DNA from 2 places in the Pseudoalteromonas sp. P1-11 genome. Region 2 is predicted to be linked to the other one. Evidence: predicted binding sites of a transcription regulator. Region 2 holds the regulator's gene; the other holds the start of a gene.
The links. The regulator MetJ, encoded in region 2, represses methionine synthesis genes. The targets are predictions, from matches to a motif close to TAGACGTCTAGACGTCTA.

Region 1: a site for MetJ is predicted at 1,728-1,745, ahead of metA (homoserine O-succinyltransferase). Genes of this name have one in related genera too.

Annotation. Positions count from the first base shown of each region.
Region 1 covers NZ_LJSP01000002.1:138,791-141,986, reverse strand. Annotated here, with positions in the region: gene AN390_RS03340 (homocysteine S-methyltransferase family protein) at 1-714, opposite strand, end outside; gene metA (homoserine O-succinyltransferase) at 704-1,651, opposite strand; gene ettA (energy-dependent translational throttle protein EttA) at 1,886-3,196, shown strand, end outside.
Region 2 covers NZ_LJSP01000005.1:206,563-209,758, forward strand. Annotated here, with positions in the region: gene metB (cystathionine gamma-synthase) at 1-1,152, opposite strand, end outside; gene metJ (met regulon transcriptional regulator MetJ) at 1,421-1,741, shown strand; gene AN390_RS11420 (malic enzyme-like NAD(P)-binding protein) at 1,803-3,044, opposite strand.

The DNA.
Region 1 (3,196 bases), on a different contig from region 2:
ATAAAATGCTTCGGTGGTTTGCCCCGAAAGCGTACGCCCAGAGGCATCGGTAATTGTGCCTGAGATCATTACGGGTAATGTGCGCCCTGCTTGCTCAAACGCTTCTTCTACTGCGAATGAGGCAGCTTTTGCATTTAGCGTGTCGAAAATGGTTTCGATAAGTATTAAATCAGCGCCGCCTTCCATTAATGCAAGGGTAGACTCAACATACGCAGTAACCAGCTTATCAAAGGTAATATTACGATAGCCTGGGTCGTTTACATCTGGCGAAATTGAGCAGGTTTTAGAGGTTGGCCCTAAAACACCGGCTACGTAGCGTGGTTTTTCTGGGTTTTTAGCGGTGAACTCGTCACATATTGCGCGTGCGAGTTTGGCCGACTCTAAGTTTACCTCACGGCTTATGCTTGCCATGTCGTAATCTTCCATCGAAATGGTGGTTGAGTTAAAAGTATTGGTTTCAATAATGTCTGCACCGGCGGCTAAAAAGCTGCGGTGTATATTGGTTATTAACTCAGGTTTTGTAAGGCTTAATAAATCGTTATTGCCTTTAATTAGTACGTGCCAGTCTTTAAAGCGCTCGCCTCGGTAGTCTTCTTCTTCAAGCTTGTGAGTTTGGATCATGGTACCCATGGCACCATCTAAAATTAAAATACGCTCTTTTAATGCAGCGCTTAATTCGCTGTGTTTATTATTGTTTTGCACGTTATTCGGCATAGTTGTTAGTCCTCACATCTTGGCTAACTAAATTAATATCATAAGGGGTCGTTTGGTACACGTAGTAATTTAACCAGTTCGAAAACAGTAAAAAGGCATGGCTTTGCCACGTTTTTGACGGCTTTTTGCTTGCATCGTTATCTGGAAAATAGTTTTCGGGTTTTGGCGCATCAGGGCTTTTTTGTAAATCGCGCTCGTACTCTGCTTTTAATGTGTCGGCATCGTATTCTGGGTGGCCGGTTATAAACACTTGGCTGCCCGACTTATTTTTCATTAAGTAAGCGCCTACTTTTTCAGAGCCTGCCAGCACGACTATATCGTCGCAGGTATTTATTTTATTTATATCTATGTGGCCATAACGTGAGTGCGGCACTAAAAAGGTGTCGTCGAAGCCACGAGTAAGTGCCCCGTGATCAAAGTAACACTGGTGAGTAAACACACCACAAAGTTTATCTTCTTTTAAATCGCGTTTTAAATTGTAACGATGATACAACGCGGCATGCGCCGCCCAGCACGAAAACAGCGTAGAGGTAACGTGCTGCTCTGCCCAATCAATAATCACTTTTAGCTCATCCCAGTAGGCTACATCGTCGTATTCAAGGTGTGCGAGTGGCGCGCCGGTAACAATTAACGCATCGTAGTTATTGTCTTTCACTTCTGAAAAATAACGGTAAAAGGTATCTAGGTGCTCTTCTGAGTTGCTACTACTGCGATGCGTATCTAGGCGCAGTAGCTCTACATTTACTTGTAAAGGAGAATTGGCAAGCAAACGAATAAACTGCACTTCGGTTTCTACTTTATTAGGCATTAAATTTAAAATAGCCAAACGCATAGGACGAATTTCTTGCGTTTTTGCGCGACTTTTTGGCATTACAAACACGTTTTCTTCACGTAAACGGGCAATAGCCGGTAGCTCGTCTTTCACTGTAATTGGCATATTTTTTACTCCTGCTCATAAAAACCGAGAATTTATACGCTCTCATTATGAACAGTATGCTAAAAATATCAACCTCTAGATGTATAGATGTCTAAATGAAATTTATTCATGATTTTATACTTTATCAACCTACAGCCATTAGCGCTTTAAAACCCGCCATTCGTTGACTGTTTCACCCGTGAGCCACTACAATACAATATTGAAATTTTTATTATTATTTGAAGGCTTTCCTCCATGGTTTTACCTGATAAGTTTATATTCTCGATGAGTCGAGTATCTAAAGTTGTGCCACCTAAGCGCACAATTTTAAAAGATATTTCGTTGCACTTTTTCCCTGGCGCTAAAATTGGTGTGCTTGGTTTAAATGGTGCTGGTAAATCTACATTACTTCGCATTATGGCCGGTGTTGACCAAGACTTTGAAGGTGAAGCCCGCCCTCAACCTGGTACTAAAATTGGTTACTTACCGCAAGAGCCAGTACTGGACGAAAGCAAAACAGTACGCGAAATAGTTGAAGAAGCTGTTGGCGAAGTAAAACATGCCCTTAATCGCCTTGACGAAGTGTACAACGAGTACGCAATGGAAGACGCTGACTTTGACGCCCTAGCAAAAGAGCAAGGCGAGCTTGAAGCAATCATTCAAGCGCACGATGGTCACAACATCGATAACGTTTTAGAACGCGCTGCTGATGCACTTCGTTTACCTGAGTGGGATGCTAAAATTGAGCACCTTTCAGGTGGTGAGCGCCGCCGTGTTGCTATTTGTCGTTTATTACTCGAAAAACCAGATATGCTTATTCTCGATGAGCCTACTAACCACTTAGATGCTGAGTCGGTTGCTTGGCTTGAGCGCTTCTTACATGATTACGAAGGCACTGTTGTGGCGGTAACGCATGACCGTTACTTCCTTGATAATGTTGCTGGCTGGATACTAGAGCTTGACCGTGGTGAAGGTATTCCGTGGGAAGGTAACTACTCTTCTTGGCTTGAGCAAAAAGATGCGCGCTTACAACAAGAGCAAAAATCTGAAAAAGCACGTCAAAAATCAATTGCTCAAGAGCTTGAGTGGGTGCGTTCAAACCCTAAAGGTCGCCAAGCTAAGTCTAAAGCGCGTATGGCGCAGTTTAGCGAGCTACAGCAATCTGATTACCAAAAGCGTAACGAAACTAACGAGCTATTTATTCCACCTGGCCCGCGTTTAGGCGACCAAGTGCTTGAAGTTAATAACTTACGTAAGAGTTTTGGCGATCGCGTATTAATCGACGATTTAAGCTTTAGTATGCCAAAAGGCGCGATTGTGGGCATTATTGGTGCCAATGGCGCGGGTAAATCAACCCTATTTAAAATGCTAAGCGGCGAAGAGCAACCAGATAGCGGCAGCATTAGCGTAGGTGAAACTGTAGAGCTTGCAACGGTTGATCAGTTCCGTGGCAATATGGACGAAAGCAAAACTGTATTTGAAGAAATATCTGACGGACAAGACGTACTAAAAATTGGTAACTTTGAGTTCCCAAGCCGTGCATACGTTAGCCGCTTTAACTTTAAA
Region 2 (3,196 bases):
TTTAACTAAGTTAAATACACGCTCAAAATCAGCAAGTAGGTCTTCTACATCTTCAATACCGACCGAAATACGAATTAGCGTATCGCCCACACCCGCCTCTAAACGTGCTTGAGCGTCCATACCTGCGTGAGTCATGGTCGCAGGATGACAAATTAAACTCTCAACCCCACCTAACGATTCTGCTAAGCTAAATTCTTTAAGGCTTGTTAAAAACGCCGCGGCATCATTCACATCGCCTTTAATATCAAAACTAACCATACCGCCAAACCCAAGCTGTTGAGCTTTAGCAAGCGCATGTTGAGGATGCGATTCAAGGCCTGGGTAGTAAACTTGGCTAACATACTCAGAGCTTTCTAGGTATTTAGCAATTGCCAGGGCATTTTCTTGGTGCTGTTTTAAACGCACATTTAAAGTACGTAAACCACGTAACGTTAAATAGCTATCAAATGGTGCGCCGGTAATACCAATGTTATTGGCCCACCAAGCAAGCTCATCACCAAGCTCTTGTGTAGCAGCAACAACTGCACCGCCTACAACATCAGAATGGCCGTTTATATATTTAGTGGTTGAGTGCACAACAATATCTACGCCAAACTTAATTGGGTTTTGTAATGCCGGTGATAAAAAGGTGTTATCGGCGGCCACTAATGCACCGCACTGTTTTGCTATATCCGTCACGGCTTTAATATCCGTTAGGCGCAGCACAGGGTTACTTGGTGTTTCTATCCAAATTAATTTAGGTTTAATGGTTAAAATTTGCTTTAGGCTTTCTGGTTTAGTTAAATCAAGCACTTTAAGTTTAAGCAAGCCGCGCTTTTCTAACGACGTAAATAAACGGTAGCTGCCGCCATAACAATCGTGAGGAATAACCAATGTATCATCGTTATTTAATAACTGTGTGGCTAAGTGCACTGCTGCCATGCCCGTAGCAGTAATAACTCCGCGTGCGCCACCTTCAAGCTCTGCTAGAGTGTTAGCTAAAATATCGCGATTAGGATTACCACTGCGTCCATAGTCGTATGCGCGCTTAGTATCAAAATCGGCAAACGAATAAGTCGTCGATAAATAAATTGGCGGTACAACGGCGCCATGATGTTTATCGGCATCAACCCCATTTCGTACAGCAATGGTTGCTTTGTTTTTTTCGCTCATATTCGTCACCTGATTAATTTGGATGTTTAGACGTCTAAAAGAGTAAGTTATCCATTATAATAAGTCAAAGCTTTTAAAGCTCTAGATGGCTAAAAATAACAGACGCGTAAAACTTCAAGAAAGCTGTATTTACTATTACAGCCAGCTTATTAAGATAGATTGCTATCTATTATTTGACTATCTTTTTTAAAACGATAGAATTTCACGCATATTTACACGCTTTTTACGCCGTGTGAGAAATTAATAATCTGAGGCAACGATACATCTTATGGCTAAATGGAATGGTGAGTATATTCACCCATACGCAGAACACGGGAAAAAATCAGAGCAAGTTAAAAAGATCACCGTTTCGATCCCGCTAAATGTATTAAAAGTATTAACTGATGAGCGTACACGTCGTCAAATAAACAACCTGCGTCATGCAACAAACAGCGAGTTACTATGCGAAGCGTTTTTGCATGCTTTTACAGGCCAGCCATTACCTAATGATGATGACCTACGTAAAGATAACGCAGAAAAAGTACCTGAAGAAGTTAAAAAAATAATGCAAGAAATGGGTTTAGAAGTGCCTATTTTAGACGAAGAATAAAACGTCTTTTTAAACAAAAAAACCTCAGCATGCTGAGGTTTTTTTGTTTCAGCGCTATATATTACGCCATATAATTTTCCGGTAAGTCAATTTGTGCCACGCCCGATTCAACAGCAGCAATAGCAACCGCCTTGGCTATACGTGGTAATAAACGCGGGTCCATAGGTTTAGGAATAATGTAATCAGCACCAAATTCGAGCTTTTCTACACCCGCTGCTTTTAATACTTGCTCAGGCACTGGCTCTTTAGCAATACTACGAATAGCTTCGACAGCGGCTATTTTCATTTCATCGTTAATTGCGCTTGCACGTACATCAAGTGCACCACGGAAAATAAACGGGAAACATAAAACATTATTAACTTGGTTAGGGAAATCAGAACGCCCCGTTGCCATAATTAAGTCTTTACGTGCACTGTGCGCAAGCTCAGGTGCAATTTCAGGATCTGGATTTGAACATGCAAACACCACTGGCTTATCAGCCATAAGTTTTAGATCTTCAGGTGCAAGTAAGTTAGGACCCGATACACCTACAAACACATCAGCATCAGCAATTACATCTTGTAGAGTACGCTTATCGGTATTGTTAGCAAAAAGCTGTTTGTATTCGTTTAAGTCATCGCGGCGAGTATGAATAACCCCTTTGCGGTCTAGCATATAAATATGTTCGCGCAGTGCACCACACTTAATTAACAGCTCCATACAAGCAACCGCTGCAGCGCCTGCACCTAAACATACAATAATGGCATCTTCTATTGATTTGCCCTGCACTTCTAAGGCGTTAAGCATACCTGCCGCAGTTACAATAGCGGTACCGTGTTGGTCATCATGAAAAACCGGAATACTGCAACGCTCAATAAGTGCTTTTTCAATTTCAAAACACTCTGGCGCTTTAATATCTTCTAAGTTAATGCCACCAAACGTATCGGCAATATTAGCCACTGTATTTATAAAGTCTTCGGTGGTGCGATGCTTAACTTCAATATCAATAGAATCTAGGCCAGCAAAACGTTTAAATAAAAGCGCCTTACCTTCCATAACAGGTTTAGAGGCTAATGGCCCCAAATTACCCAAGCCTAAAATTGCCGTACCATTACTGATCACCGCAACCATATTACCTTTACCGGTATATTTATATGCATTGGCTGGGTCTGCTGCAATTTCGCGCACAGGCTCTGCAACACCAGGGCTGTATGCTAATGCTAAATCTTGCACCGTCTCGGCTGGTTTTGTTAGCTCAATGCTGATTTTGCCTGGAACGGGGTGAGAGTGGTAGTGTAATGCTTGTTCACGAAAATCTGACATAACGCGATGGTATCCTGCAATTTAAGTTAAGTGAGAGGGAGTATGGGGCTAAGATACTCTTATTATTTTTAAATTCCAAGCAATATCAGGTCTATCCTGTTATATGCTATATCCGTTAATTTTAAGTGATTTATCAGCAACTTCGCTAAAAG